DNA from 2 places in the Sorangium sp. So ce185 genome. Region 1 is predicted to be linked to the other one. Evidence: riboswitches for the same ligand, from Rfam matches in the RefSeq annotation. Region 1 holds a riboswitch; the other holds the start of a gene.
What was found. A riboswitch is a leader RNA that binds a small molecule or an ion and turns the genes downstream of it on or off. The one in region 1 is predicted to bind cobalamin.
Positions count from the first base shown of each region.

Region 2: linked by a shared signal. The riboswitch ahead of WMF26_RS23100 (ribonucleoside-diphosphate reductase subunit alpha) and the one ahead of WMF26_RS02305 (energy-coupling factor ABC transporter permease) in region 1 are both predicted to bind cobalamin.

Region 1 covers NZ_CP150316.1:590,655-598,005, forward strand. The annotation lists gene WMF26_RS02290 (energy-coupling factor ABC transporter ATP-binding protein) at 1-626, opposite strand, end outside; gene WMF26_RS02295 (CbiQ family ECF transporter T component) at 623-1,372, opposite strand; gene WMF26_RS02300 (hypothetical protein) at 1,362-1,664, opposite strand; gene WMF26_RS02305 (energy-coupling factor ABC transporter permease) at 1,661-2,395, opposite strand; cobalamin riboswitch at 2,473-2,676, opposite strand; gene WMF26_RS02310 (enoyl-CoA hydratase/isomerase family protein) at 3,887-4,708, opposite strand; gene WMF26_RS02315 (neprosin family prolyl endopeptidase) at 5,596-6,912, opposite strand.
Region 2 covers NZ_CP150316.1:6,292,967-6,300,317, reverse strand. The annotation lists gene dhbC (isochorismate synthase DhbC) at 1-193, opposite strand, end outside; gene WMF26_RS23105 (ribonucleotide-diphosphate reductase subunit beta) at 828-1,784, opposite strand; gene WMF26_RS23100 (ribonucleoside-diphosphate reductase subunit alpha) at 1,844-4,288, opposite strand; cobalamin riboswitch at 4,547-4,754, opposite strand; gene WMF26_RS23095 (cytochrome c-type biogenesis protein) at 4,841-5,461, opposite strand; gene WMF26_RS23090 (SCO family protein) at 5,721-6,341, shown strand; gene WMF26_RS23085 (copper-binding protein) at 6,338-6,685, shown strand; gene WMF26_RS23080 (hypothetical protein) at 6,711-7,190, shown strand.

The sequences.
Region 1 (7,351 bases):
AGCACCGCGCGCGTCGCGAACAGCGGCACGAGGTCGACCGCGTGCGTCGCGGCGACCAGCGTGGTCCCCTGCTGCTCCGAGAGCGCGCGCAGCGTCCGGCACAGGGAGAGCTCGCCCTCCGGGTCGAGCCCCGCGGTCGGCTCGTCGAGCAGCAGCACGCGCGGCTGCATCGCGAGCATCCCGGCGATGCACGCGCGCTTGCGCTCGCCGAAGCTCAGCGCCTCGATCGCGCGGCCGGCGAGGTGCGCGATCTGCACGGCCGAGAGCGCCGCCTCGGCGCGGCGCCGCGCCTCGGGCGCGGGCAGGCCCAGGTTCCGCGGGCCGAACAGGACGTCGTCGAGGAGCGTCGCGCCGAGCAGCTGGTCGTCCGGGTCCTGGAGCACGAGCGCGGCGCCCGCGGCCACGGCGTCCGAGGGCGAGCCCACGCGGCGGCCGGAGATCTCGACGCTGCCGCCGGGCGCGGGGAGGAGCCCGACGAGCGTCCGGAGCAGCGCGGTCTTGCCGGCGCCGTTGCCGCCGAGCACCGCCACCGACTCGCCCTCGGCGACGTCGAGGCGCACGTCGCGCAGCGCGGGCTCGGCGCCGCGGTAGCCCACCCTGGGCGCGCGGAGGGCGATCGCGCTCATCCCGCCGCTCCGGCGGCGACGCTGAGGCCGAGGGCCGCGAGGGCGAGGGCGGCGAACGCGAGGTTCGCGGCGGGCGCGCTCGGCCGGCGGTCGGCGACGGGGAGCTCCCCGCGGTAGCCGCGGAGCTGCATGGCGACGGCGGCGTGCTCGGAGCGCTCCAGGGTCCTGAGCGCCACGACGCCCGCGACGGCGCCGGCCGAGCGCGCGGCGGCGCCTGGGCGCGCGAACCCGCCGCGGAGCGCGGCGGCGCTCCACGCGCTGTCGGCGGCGCGCTGGAGCACGCCGGCGAAGCGCCGCGCGAGCGCGAGCAGCTCGACGAGGGCCGCGGGCGCGCCGAGCCCGGCGAGCGCCGCCTCGATCTCGGCCGGCGCGGCGGCGCTCGAGAGCCACCGGAGCACCGCGGCGGCCGCGAGGACGCGCGCGGCGATGGCCGCGGCGCGGCGGGCGCCGTCGCGCGCGATCGCGTCGAGCGGGAACGGCGCGCCCGCGAGGAGCGGCTCGCCCGGGGTGAGCGCGAGCGCGAGGGCCGCGGCGACCCCTCCGAGCCACGCGGCGGGCGCGAAGGCGCGCAGGATGGCGCCGGCGGTCACGCCCTGGAGGGCGAGGGCCGCGCACGCGACGGCGAGCAGCGCGGCCGGCGTCCAGGGCGAGCGCGCGCCCGCGGCGACGCAGCACGCGGCCACGGCGGCCCCGAGGCGGAGCCGGGGATCCACGTCGCGGAGCCGCGCGGGGGGGTCAATCCGCACGGAGCCCGTCGCCGCCGGGCTTGCCGGCGGGCTGGCCGGCGCGCTCCACGAAGAGCACGCGCGAGAAGTAGCCCAGGGCGAAGCCGGAGAGGAGCCCTGCCCAGAGGAAGGCGAAGAGCAGGAGGTCGCCCTCGAGGCCCGCGAACAGCGGCCCCGTGTCGTGGCGGCCGGCGTCCTCGGCGACGCGGCGGACGACGGCCTCGTCGACCCCGTCCCACGAGGCGTCGCCGCACGCGGCGAGCCAGAGCGCGGCGGCGGCCAGCAGCGCGCGCTGCGCGGCCCGCCGCGTCACGACGCCCCCGCGGGGAGCGGGACGACCTGGAGCCGCTCGAGGATGTCGGGCCGCCGGGCGCGCAGGAAGACGAGCGCTCCCGCGGTCATGGCGCCCTCGAGCAAACCGAGCGGCAGCTGGGTGGGGACGAAGGCCAGGGCGACGCCGGTGAACATGGATCCCACCGACCCGTCGCCCGCGAGCCCGAGCGCGAGCTCGAGGGCCGTGGTCGCGTACGTGGCCCAGTCGGACGTCACGCCGGCGAGGAACCCCGCGACCCAGAGGCTCGCGCCGCAGCGCCGCGCGAGCCGGAAGACGAGGTATCCGGTGAACGCGCCCGCGATGCCCATCGACGCGACGTCGGCGCCGAGCGTGGTGAGCCCGCCGTGCGCGAGGAAGAGGGCCTGGATGAGGAGCGCCACCACCGTGACGAGGACGGTCATCCAGGGGCCGATGAGCACCGCGGCGAGCCCGGTGCCGCACGGGTGGGAGCAGGTCCCTGCGGTCGGCACCGGCACGGGCATGCACGAGATCGCGAAGACGGCGGCGGCGACGAGGCCGACGAACGGCTTGTAGAAGGCGTCGTCCCGGGTGCGGCGCCGGAGCAGGTGGAGGGCGACGGCGACGAAGGGCAGGGCGAGCGCGTTCCAGACCGCGCACCAGCCGAGCGGCAGGACGCCTTCCGCGAGGTGCATCGCGGCCGCGGGCCGGGGCGCGAGCAGCGTCGCGAGGAGCACGGCGGCGATGGACACAGCGCGGCCGTGAAGACCGATTTCGGCGCTCCGGGTGAAGTCCGCACCCGAACGCCACGAAGACGTGCGCAAGCTGCACCTCGTGGGGGGCTCGGGTAGGTCTCCCGGCTGATGGGTTCAGGGGGCCTTTCGGGCTCCCAGCGCCGCGTCCACCTTCCCAGGCCTCATCAGAGGCCCAGTGGTCTTTGGAGGCGGCTCCCCACTCACGGTGGCGGTACCGCGCCGGTTTCGCACCGGCTTCCCTGTTATGCCCAGAGGGCACCCGAGGTGTGGATTGTCAGATGGATGCTCGGTAGTCCCGTTTCGCGCCCGGCGTCAAGGACGTCGCGCCGCGGCCGTGGGGCAGGCGCTCGCCCTGCGGCGGCTGCCCCGCGGCCGCGGCGCGCGCTGGCGTGTTCGCGGCGGCCGTCTGGCGGCGCGCGCTGGCGCGTTCGCGGCGGCCGTCTGGCGGCGCGCGCCGGCGCGTTCGCGGCGGCCGTCTGGCGGCGCGCGCTGGCATGTTCGCGGCGGCCGTCTGGCGGTGCGCGCTGGCGCGTTCGCGGCGGCCGTCTGGCGGCGCGCGCTGGCGCGTCTCACGCCGGAACGAGCTCCGTGATGAGCCGCGCGCGCGGGCTACCGCCGCGGGCCGTCCAGCGCGTCGCGGGCCGCCGAGCGCTCCCGGCGTCCGGAGGTCCGGCGCGGCGGAGGGGCGCGCTGTACCGCGCCCGGGTTCACGGCATTGCGAGCGGCCGGTCAGCCGCTGCCGCGGTGTCCACCGCGTGTGGTGCCGTCCTGCCGAGCCGACAGGCTGCGCTGCGCGCGCTCGCGCCCTCCGGGTGCAACGTGGCTTCCGCGAAATTGACCGAGACGCACGCGGACAAGCTTCCTCGAAAAAGCTGCAAGCGATGTGCTTCTGTGGTTAAAGTCTCTTTACTTGTTCATCCCGGGATCGCCGCTCGCTCCCCGGGGGCCCGCTCGGAGCGTGCGCCGCCCCGCGCGTGCGGCGCACGTTCCGGTGATTTTCTCGCTGCAGTGTGCTTTGTTCGTCCTGGCTCTTTACTTGTGAGCAAGTGTTCCGTGCCAGGCTCGCTTCGTCGCGGAGCCTGGCGTGAACGGCGGCGGGCTCTCGTGTTCTCTTTTCGAGGGCGCGGCGAGCGACTCCGCCGGACGCTGCTCCGGCGCGGGTATGCCCGGCTCGAACGCGCATTCGCGAAAATCGGCGACGTGCGCGCTGCGCTGTCACCTGGCTGTCATCGTGCCGGTAGCAATTCGCTCATCCGCGTGCAGCGGTTGCACTTTGTTATCGACAACCAGCTTCCGGGTGCCACACTCCGATCACCGCATGCGCACCGGCGCGGTTTCCCCCCCGGCCCGGAGCGCGTGCGGGCTATCTCGAGCACCGCAGCGGACGTTCTCCGCGCCGCTGCGGTTTCCCTACCGCGGTCATGTCTGGCCCCCCTCCAGCATGACACGCGGTCTTTTTTTGGCTCTCCTGGCGCGCTGTTCGGAGACTTACTTCCCTGTGAATGCCGCCTGCGATTTCGCCAGGAACGCTTTCATTCCGAGCTGTTGGTCCTCGCTGCCGAAGAGCGCGGCGAAAGCCTGGGCTTCCAGCTCGTTGGCGGCGGTGAGGTCGAGGCTCTCGCCGCGCAGCAGGACGCGCTTGGCGGCGGCGACGGCGAGCGGCCCGCGCGAGGCGATCTTGAGGGCGGTGTCGCGGGCGCGCGCGAGGAGCTCGGCCGCCGGGAAGACGGCGTTGACGAGGCCGATCGAGAGCGCCTGCTCGGCGGTGATCATGTCGCCTGAATAGATGAGCTCGCGCGCGCGGCCGGGGCCGACCCGCCGCAGCAGCCGCTGGGTGCCGCCGAACCCGGGGATGACGCCCAGGTTCACCTCGGGCTGGCCGAGCTTGGCGCCTTCCGCGGCGTAGATGAAGTCGCAGGCGAGGGCGAGCTCGCAGCCGCCGCCCAGCGCGAAGCCGTTGACCGCGGCGATCACGGGGAACGGGGCGGTCTCGATGAGGTCGGCGAGGCGGTGGCCTGCTTCGGCGAACCGCTTCGCGGCGATGCTGTTCATGGCGGCCATCTCCGCGATATCGGCGCCGGCGACGAACGCCTTGCCGGCGCCGGTGAGCACGGCCGCGCGCACCTCGCTGCCCTGCGCGAGGAGGTCGTGGAAGGCCGCGGTGAGCTCGCCGAGGACGGCGGGGTTCAGGGCGTTGAGCTTGTCGGGCCGCTGGATGGTCACGGTGGCGACGTGGCCCGCGCGCTCGACGGCGACGAGCTGGAGGGCGCCGCGAGCAGGGACCCCCGGCTGCTGTTCTTGAGCGGTCATGGCGCGTGGTTAGCAGCGCGCGGCGCCGGGGGGAAGCCGGGGCATTGCGGCGGGGAGCGGCGGCGAGGGCGTGCGCGAGCGAGCGGCCTTCGCCACCCGTCATGAGGCTCAGCGTCCGGGCGAGGGGTCTTGTGGACCTCGCGACGGCGCGCGCTGGGGAATCGGCTCTCCTGAAGGACCGAGCTCCACGAATGGGCTGCTCGGGCGAAGCGGCGGAGGAGGTGTCGCGACCTGGCGGGGCTGCGCTGCAGACGCGACGCACTTGCCGTTATCGCACCTCACGCCCTCCAGGGCACCCGAGGGGTTGCACTCCTGATCCTGGAGGCATGAGCGGCACCTGCCATCGATGCACAGCAGGTTCATGCACAGGGCGCCCTTGTGTCCCGTCTCGCAGGCTCCACCGAGCAACACGCCGCGCTGTGCGGGGTTCGGGTTCGGCTCCGGCGTGGCGCAGCGGCCGCGATCGCAGAACCCGCTCGCGCAGTCGCCGTCGGCCCGGCAAGCGGGCTCAGACGTCGCGGCAGCCTGATTCCCGGTCGGGCGCGAACCGCACCCGCCGAGGGCGAAAAGAGCAAGCACGAGCTTCAGGTGAACGAGAGTTGATGCGTGATGCATGCTGGTACCATGCTAGCCAGTCCATCCGTGATCGAGTAGGGACAAACTTCCCGGACGTGCGGAGGATGTCATGCGATTCCGTTTACAACCAAATAATCGAGGCGTATGTTGGGTGAGTTCCAGCGGGGGCGAAATAAGGTTGCGTTGTACGGGATCTCTCGCCGGGTTGCCCGGCCCGATGCGTCTGTCGAGCTCGCTGGAAAGGTGCGGCATTCCTCGATCGCTCTCTGGGCACAGCTGCCTGACACCGGGCAGCTGTGCCCACGTCGAGACTAGAGGCAGCTAGGGTTGTGCCCAGGCCCCCCGAAGAAAAAGTGGCTGAGCCAGAACGGATCGGTCGAGCTGAATCCGGAGACGTGGTCGTAGCAGTTGGAGTTCGTTACCTTGAGCGTCGGAGATGTATACTTTGTAGGGCTGAGGCCGTTCGCTGCGGCAAAATAATTAATTTGTCGCATGTAAGCGGCCGCTCCGAACCCGGCAGAAGCGAAGCTTCCACTCCCCATGTCGGTCGAGGTGGTTGAGATGATGTTGGAGTCGGCAACCTCGCCTTGAACAGCCACATGAGAAGCCTGGCTCTGGAGCCCGGTCGTGTCGAAGAGGGTCCCTGGATAGTAGCCGACCCATTGGTTTATGTACCAGAGCCACCAGTTTCCGTTGAAATATTGCCACGTAAGCCAGATCTCGTACTGATTGGCTACGCCAACAGTGCTGGTCGGTGACAGCGCGACACTGCCCGGAAACACGGTGGTGGATGTCTGGACCCATCCGGTGACGACGCTGTTGTAGCCACCGAGATTGTGGCCGTCCATGGTGTATCCGTTTCGTGTGTAGTAGATGAAAAAGCGCGGGTTGCCGTCGCCGTATCTCTTCGGATCCTCTTGCCAACCTGCTTCAATGGTCTGCAGTGTCTCGTTGCTTCCGCGCGTGACAGCGATCTGGGCAAGGGACATGTCGTTCGTGAAAAATCCCTGCTCGACGAAGGGATTCCATACGTTGACGATGGCGTCGACGCCGTAGTTCGTCACGCTCTTGAAGCTCCCGGCGTAGAAGCGCTCGTTGCCACCGCTGACGCGCGGCTTGATGCCCGGGCTGTCCTCTTTCTCCTGCTCCTGCCATATCACGCCGTTGGGGACGCCGGCGCGCCCTGATCTCGAGAGGAAGTCCGCCACCGATCCAGGGGCATGGATTCGTTCCACGTCAGGCCTGAGCAGGGGTACGGTGCCCGCAGGGCCTCGCTCTTCGGTGTCCGCCTCGAGCTCCGTGGTGGGCACGTTCAGCAGCGCTCTGGCAGGCGGGGCAGGAGGCGGCGTGGCGACGGACTCTCCCGGTGGAACTTGAGACTCGATAGGCACCCAGTCGACGATCTGACCGCTGCGCGTGCGCGTCGTCGCGACGACCTGGAGGCCTCGCTGCCGCGTCTCGAGCCAATCTGCGACCTCCTGCGAGACCTGTCGCTCTTCCGGGTTCCTTTCGATAGAGACGTCATCGGGCTGTGCTTCGCCGCACCCTCCGAGGAGGGTAGCGACCAGGCCGCAGAGCGCTGCGCTCGTGGCGAGGCTAGTGTACCGTGAGAGTGGGCGCGTGTTCATGCAGGTGCCTCCCTGGGTGGCCGTTGGCTACCAGCGCTGTCGCAGGTGACCGCTCAACGACGCACGCGCGCGGCCTGTTGCAATCGTCGAGCCATGCTCCCGGTGCTGCGATCAGGCCGGTTTATGCGGCTGTGTCAATTCAAGAGGCGGAAGTTCACCGTGGCATGTCACGGGACATGTCACAAATGGAGCGTGACATGTCACGAAGGGAGCGTGACATGTCCACCTCCCGGTACCCCCTCCGAAGAGAGTCAGCGGTACCCCCTCCGAAGAGAGTCAGCGGTACCCCCTCCGAAGAGAGCCAGCGGGGGAGGGGGTGCCGCGCGGGGGGCCGGCGGGGTAGGGCCCCACAAACCCGAGCGCCGGCGTGCTCCTCGCGCCGCCCTCCGGGACCGACCCACCCATTCCCACGGCAATAGCCCCCCAAAAGGCGCGAGTT
Region 2 (7,351 bases), 5.7 Mb from region 1:
TGATGCGGTCCGAGAGGCGCTCGCCGCGGTCGGTGCCGATCGTCTCGAGGATCATGTCGTGCACGCCCTGCGCGAGGAGCGTGCGCGTCGGCGACGCGAAGAAGAACGCCGATTCGGGGGTGTATTGCTTGAGGATCTGCCCGGCGTTCGACAAGGGATGAGCGACGGCAGCCGGCATCGAGAAGGAATTCATCGAACACTCCTTGAAAGGTGTGGAATCGGGGGGCGCCCGCGGCGCGGCGCGCGCGCAAGAGCGCCTGTCCGTCACCGCGCGGCGGCGGCAGCGCTTCCGGCGCTAGCGCGGCGGCGCACGGTGGCCCGCGCCGCCCGCGCGCCCGGGACACGGCGCGCCGCGCGTCTCATGGGACGGAGGTGCGGCGCGACGGCGCACGCGCTCCGCCCGTGAGGGCGTCGAGGCGCGGCATCGGCGCGAACGTCGAAATGGGCACGTCGTCACATCCAGCTCCGATGGGCTTCGAGAGCCGCGTGGGCTCGGTTCATCGGGCTCTGGACGTGAAGTCGCGGGCCGCTACAGAAACATGATAAGGAAAATCAGTTTCAAATGACTGATGCCACGTTCAATAAGAACTGTCAAGATTTCCCGATGCCGGCCCGGGGCCCGCTCGCACGTGGGCCTGGGGACGGGCCGGTGCAGCGGGCGTCCAGGTCGCGTCAGGTCGCCGAGGCGAGCGCCGCGCATGGAGACCAGCAAGGTCGCGTCTGAGATGTGCGCTGAACTACAGAAAGCTTGACGTGCCGGCGTGGAGGTGGGGAGCGGCCTCGCTTACAGGGACCGCGAGGGGGGCCCGACCTCGATCCGCTCGGCGTCAGAAGGACGCGTCGAGGACGACGTCCCCGGAGACGCCGACCTGATACGCCGACACGCGGCGCTCGAAGAAATTCGTGACCTCCTGGACGTCCTGCAGATCCATGAAGGACAGCGGGTTCTTCGCCCCGTAGCGCCTCGGCATGCCGAGCGTGACGAGCCGCTGGTCCGCGCAGAACTCGAGGTAGCCGCGCACGTCGCGCGCCGACAGGCCCGCGACGCCGGCGCCGAGCAGATCCTCCGCGAACTGGGCCTCGCAGTCGATGGCCTCATCCATCATGTCGAGGATGGATCGCGAGAGGCCGGCGTCGAAGAGCTCGGGCTCCTCGCGCCGCACCGCGCTCACGACCTCGAAGGCGAAGCGCATGTGCGCGCTCTCGTCGCGGAACACCCAGCTCGTCCCCGCGGCGAGCCCGTGCAGCAGGCCGCGCGAGCGCAGGAAGTACACGTACGCGAACGCGCCGAAGAAGAAGAGCCCCTCGACGCACGCGGCGAAGCAGACGAGGTTCAGGAGGAACTGCCGCCTCTCGGCGCGCGACTCCAGCCGATCCAGCGACGCGATGGAGTCGAGCCAGCGCATGCAGAAGTCGGCCTTCTTCCGGATCGACGGGATGCTCTCGACGGCGGCGAAGGCGCGGTGGCGGTCCTCCGGATCGGGGATGTACGTGTCGAGGAGCGTCAGGTAGAACTGGACGTGCAGCGCCTCTTCATAGAGCTGCCGCGACAGGTACATCCGCGCTTCGGGGGCGTTGATGTGCCTGTACAGGTTGAGCACGAGGTTGTTCGCCACGATGGAGTCTCCGGTGGCGAAGAACGCGACGAGGCGCTGCACGAGGTGGCGCTCGGCGCCGGTCATCCTCCGCAGGTCGCCCACGTCCGTCGAGAAATCGACCTCCTCGACCGTCCACGTGTTCTTGATGGCGGCGCGGTACATGTCGAAGAAGGCCGGATAGGCCATCGGGCGCAGCGTGAGGCAGAGGCCCGGGTCGAGCAGGCGCGCGGGGCGGCTCACGCGGCTCACTGGCAGGCCTCGCACGCCTCGGGGTTCTCGAGCGCGCACGCCACGTCCGCGGCTGCCTTCGCCGGCAGAGGCGCGAGGTCCGGCGCCGCGTCCACGGTGGTCTTGGCGATGCGCGTCGCGGGGCGCGAGCGCAGGTAATAGGTCGTCTTGAGCCCCTTCTTCCATGCGTGGAAGTACATGCTCGAGAGCTGGCCGATGGTGGGGTTCTCGACGAAGAGGTTCAGCGACTGGCTCTGGTCGATGAAGGCGCCGCGCTCCGCGGCCATGTCGATGAGCGAGCGCATCGGGATCTCCCACGCCGTCCGGTACACGGCGCGGACCTCCTCCGGCAGCCCCTCGAGCCCCTGGACCGAGCCCTCGGCGAGCTTGAGCCGGGCGCGCACCGCGTCGTTCCAGGCGCCGCGCCGCTTGAGCTCCGCGACGAGGTAACGGTTCACCTGCAGGAAGTCCCCGGACAGCGTCTCGCGCTTGAACAGGTTCGACACCTGCGGCTCGATGCACTCGTAGCAGCCCGCGATCGAGGCGATCGTGGCGGTCGGCGCGATCGCGACGAGCAGCGAGTTCCGCAGCCCCTCGGCGCGGACGCGCGCGCGGAGCGCCTCCCAGCGCGCCGCGTCTTCCGGCACGACCCCCCACGCGTCGAGCTGGAGCTCGCCGCGCGCCGCGCGCGTCTCGTCGAAGGCCGGGTGGCGCCCCTTCTCGGCGGCGAGGTCCGCGGACGTCGAGAGCGCGTGATAATACACCTCCTCGGAGATCCGCCTCGAGAGCTCCCGCGCGGCCCCGGCGTCGAAGGGCAGGCGCATCTGGAAGAACACGTCCTGCAAGCCCATGAGCCCGAGCCCCACGGGCCGCCAGCGGAGGTTCGAGCGCCGCGTAGAATCGATGGGATAGTAGTTGAGGTCGATGACGCGGTCGAGCTGGCGGATCGCCGTCCGCACCGTGCGGGCGAGCTTGTCGAAATCGAACGCGACGGTGCCGTCCGCGCGCGCGACCGTGTGGCGCGCGAGGTTGATCGAGCCGAGATTGCAGACCGCCGTCTCCTCCTTCGAGGTCACCTCCAGGATCTCGGTGCAGAGGTTCGAGAGGTGCACGACCCGGCCCGGCAGCGCCGTCTGGTTGCAGGCGCGGTTCGCCTTGTCCTTGAACGTCATCCAGCCGTTGCCGGTCTGCGCGAGCGTCCGCATCATCCGCGCGTAGAGCTCGCGCGCCTTCATCGTCTTCTTGGCGAGCCCCGCCCCCTCGGCCTCGGCATAACGGCGCTCGAACTCGTCGCCGTAGAGGTCGCAGAGATCGGGCACGTCCTTGGGATCGAACAGGCTCCATTCGCCGTCCGCCTCGACCCGCTTCATGAACAGGTCCGGGACCCAGTTGGCGAGGTTCAGGTTGTGCGTGCGCGCGGCCTCGTCGCCCGTATTGTCGCGCAGCGCGAGGAACTCCTCGACGTCGGCGTGCCACGGCTCGAGGTACACGCAGCAGGCGCCCTTGCGCTTGCCGCCCTGGTTCACGGCCGCGACGGACGCGTCGAGCGTCTTGAGCCACGGCACGATCCCGCTCGAGTGCCCGTTGGTGCTCTCGATGAGCGAGCCGCGGGACCGCACGCGGTGATAGGCGAGGCCGATACCCCCCGAGAACTTCGAGAGCATCGCGACGTCGGTGTAGCGCTGGTAGATGGTCTCGAGGTGGTCCTCGGGCGAGTCGAGGAGGAAGCAGCTCGAGAGCTGCTCGTGGGCCGTCCCGGCGTTGAACAGCGTGGGCGAGCTCGGGAGGTAGTCGAGCGAGGAGAAGGTCTGATAAAGCTCGATGGCCTGCGCCGCCGTCTCGGACAGCGCGCAGGCGACGCGCAGGAAGAACTGCTGCGGCGTCTCGATGACGAGGCGCGTCTCGGGGTGCTTGAGGAGGTAGCGATCGTAGAGGGTCCGCAGCCCGAAATACTCGAGCTCGTGATCGCGCCCCGGCTCGATCGCGTCGTTCAGCTTGCGGGCGTTCTGCGCCACGAAGCCGTGGAGCCGCTCGTTGATGAGGCCGAGCCGCCGCCCGGCGGCGACGGACTGCGAGAAGGCGTGGATCTCCTGGTTGCGGACCTCCTTGTCGATATAGGTGGCGAGCAGGCGCGCCGCGAGCTTCGCATACTGGGGCTCCTCGGCGATGAGCGACGCCGCGGTCTGGATGGAGAGCTTGTCGAGCTCCCGCGTCGTCGCGCCGTCGTAGAGTCCGCTGATGGTCTTTGTGGCGACGCGGAGCGCGTCCACGTCGGACAGCGCCGCGCAGCAGCGGCTCACGGCCCGGACGATCTTGTTGACGTCGACGGGCTCGCTCGACCCGTCGCGCTTCTTCACCCGCATCGTCGTGTGCGGGAGCGCCTCCTCCGCGCCTCCGCCCCTCGCGCTCCGCACCCGCGACGGCGCCGCGCCGTTGCCCGTCGTCACCGTGTCGCTCAGCATGGCAATCCTCCTCGTCGAGCTTCGTTCGGAGCGGTCCCGGACCGCTCGCGTCGAGATCGCGAGAGCGAAGAAGCCAGCCGATGCGCGCGAGCGCGCAGGCTCTCCTGGAGAGAGCCCTCGGACCGACCGCTCGCCCCCGCGGACGAAAGGAAGACAACGCGGGAGGGGGTCGGAACCGGGACGAGCGCGAGAATCAGCGCCAGCTCGGACCTCCCCGCCTCCCTCGAGGCTTCCAGGTCAAACCGGCGCGGGATGTCTCCCCGACGCAGGATGTTGGCAGGTCTTCGGGCTCGCGAGCGCTCCGGCTCTCGCCGGCTTCCTACGGTCCACCGCTTCCCAGCCCGAGGGCCAGTGCGCGTCGTGGAGATCGTTCTCGCTTACCGCTGCGGGGCAGCCCCGGATTCGCACCGGGTTCCCTTTTGAGCCCTGGGCCGAAGCCAAGGGCACCAACACGAGGCACTACATATTGCGGTGCGAGGCGCAGGTCAAGCGAGATGTTGTGGTGGGAGCCGGACGAGGCGAGCGACGACCGGCTCCCGGCGCAAGGTGCGCTCACGCGTCGCGCGCCCGGAGCTCGTCGTCGAGGCGCTCGTCATACTCGTCAACCTCGTCGCGAACGGCCGCCGCGGCGGCGCCGCTCGGCGGGGTTGGCTGCGCGGCGCCGCGCCTCCACGAGCGCAGCAGGGCGAAGACCCCGAGGAAGGTCGCCGCGATGCCCAGCATCAATGCCAGCGCGACCTTGCCGAGGACGCCGGACGAAGGCGCCGCGCGGAGGCGGTCGCCATAACGAACGACGAGGTCCTGTTCGATCGCGTCGACGGCCTCTCCCCGGCGGAGGCGGGCGCGGATCTCGCGACGAAGATCGCTCGCTACCGGGGATTCGTGCACATCGAGCGTCTGATTCCAGCAACAAGGCGCGAGCAGGCGCGCCGCGAGCGCCTTCTCGCCGGGCGCGGGGGTCGAGTCGACGAGCTCGGTGGCGGCCTCGCCGGGCGTCGCCGGCTCGGCCCTGCCGCTGAGCGCGACGCCCGCGATGGCGGCGGCCAGCGCCGCCGCGCGGCGCCCGCGCGAGCCCCGCAGAAGCCGGAGACGCAGGGGCGAGCCCACCGCGCGCGCGCCGTGAGTGGAATGGGCCGGGTCATCCGCCAACGCGCCGCGCTCTCGCTGGATCATGGTGAGATAGGCTAGCGCGCGCGGCCGCAAGGGCCCTGCGACACGATGTCGCGCTCATCCCCGCGCCGCCACGGGCTCGCCAAAGGCCGAGATATCGCTGCATCGTTCGAGGGGATGCGACACCGTGACGCATTGCCCGCGCCACCTTGCAACTCCTACTGTCGCGCGCATGCCAAACGAGGTTCTCTGCTCCACGTCTCCTGGGTCATCCTCGGCCGGCGATGGAGCGCCGGCCCGCCGGCGCGGGCGGCTCCGGCCGGTGCAGATCGGGCTCTGGGTCTCTGCGCTCGCGGGGCTCGCCGTCTTCGGTGCGGTGTCGCGCGCGCGCGAGGCGCCCGCCTCGCCGCCCGTGCTCGGCGAGATGCCGCCGTTCTCGATGACGGACCAGGACGGCCGCCCCGTCACGCGGGAGTCGCTCCGCGGTCAGACGCTGATCGTCGACTTCTTCTATGCGAGCTGTCCCGTGTCGTGCCCGAGGCTCTCGGCGCAGATGGCGGCGTTCCAGGAGCGGCTGGCCCAGCGCGGCGAGGCGCGCGGACAGGCGCTCCCCATCCACCTGATCTCGATCACGCTGGATCCGGAGAACGATACACCCGACGTGCTGCGCTCGTACGCGGCGCGCTACAGCAGCGGCCGCGGCGCCTGGTCGTTCCTCTCCGGCCGGAGCGAGGAGCTGAACCGCGTCGTGGTGAAGGGATTCAAGGTGCGCTTCGAGCGAGCCGACCCGTCGGCCGGGCTCGGCGCGATCATGCACGGGGAATGGTTCGTCCTTGTCGATGGGCAGGGCCGTATCCGTGGCTACTACCAGATCGGCGATGATGAACGAATGAACGAGCTCGTCCGCGACGCGGAGCGACTGGCCTCGAAGGAGCTGACATGAATCGAACGATGCGCTCTCGCCTCCGAGCCGCGCACCTCGCGCGGTCCCTGCTGCTCGGGGCGGCGATCTCGACGAGCCTCACGCTCTCGTGCTCGAAGGCGTCCACCGCCGCTCCGCGCGTCCACCACGCGACGGGCGCCGTCCGCTCGCTCGGCCCGGGGCGGGCCTACGTCAACATCGCGCACGACGACATCCCGGGCTACATGGGCGCGATGACGATGTCGTTCGAGCCCCAGAGCCCGTCGCAGCTCGACGGCATCGAGGTCGGCGACCGCATCGCCTTCGACTTCTACGAGACGGAGGACGCGCGCCGTGTCCTTACGCGGGTCGAAAAGCGCAGGTGAGCCGACTGCAGGGCGGGGCGCGTGGATGGGGGGCGGCTCGCTCGGCGCCGCGTTCATCGCCGCGGCGCTGGGGATCGTCACCCTCACGGCGCTCTCCTTCGCTCCGCCGGCGACCGGCGCCTTCGCCATCCATGGGATCGAGCTCGGGATGACGGCGAGCGAGGTCGTCCGGCGCTTCGACGCTGGGCCGGCCGGCCGCTGGGGCGAGGCCCCGGGCTGCGTCGGGCCTTCGATCGAGTGGTCGCGGGGCGAGGCGGCGCCCGCCAGGGCGCCCGTCTCCGCGCGCTTCGAGTTCCATCAGGGGTTGCTTATGGCCGCGCGGGTGCGCGTGACGCCGGAGGACCCGAGCGCGCGCGGCGCGCGGCTCGAGACCTCCGCCCAGTTCGTGCTCGCGCGTGAGGCGCGGGACGACGGCTCCTCGATGATCGTGCTCCTCGCCCGCGGGTGCCCCGAGCACGAGGCGGAGGTCGAGCGGCTCCTCAGCGGCAGCTCCGCGAGGCGCTGAGGCGGCGCGGGCCGCGCGCCCTTGCCTCCGGACCGCCGCGATGATGTGCGCCTATCGCTTACGGCCGTGCTGATGAACGTCTGCCACGAGAGAAGAATGTCGTGCCAGCGACACGATCCCGAGTCCGCGCTCGTTCAGGAAGCGCGCGAGGTCGAGCCCGA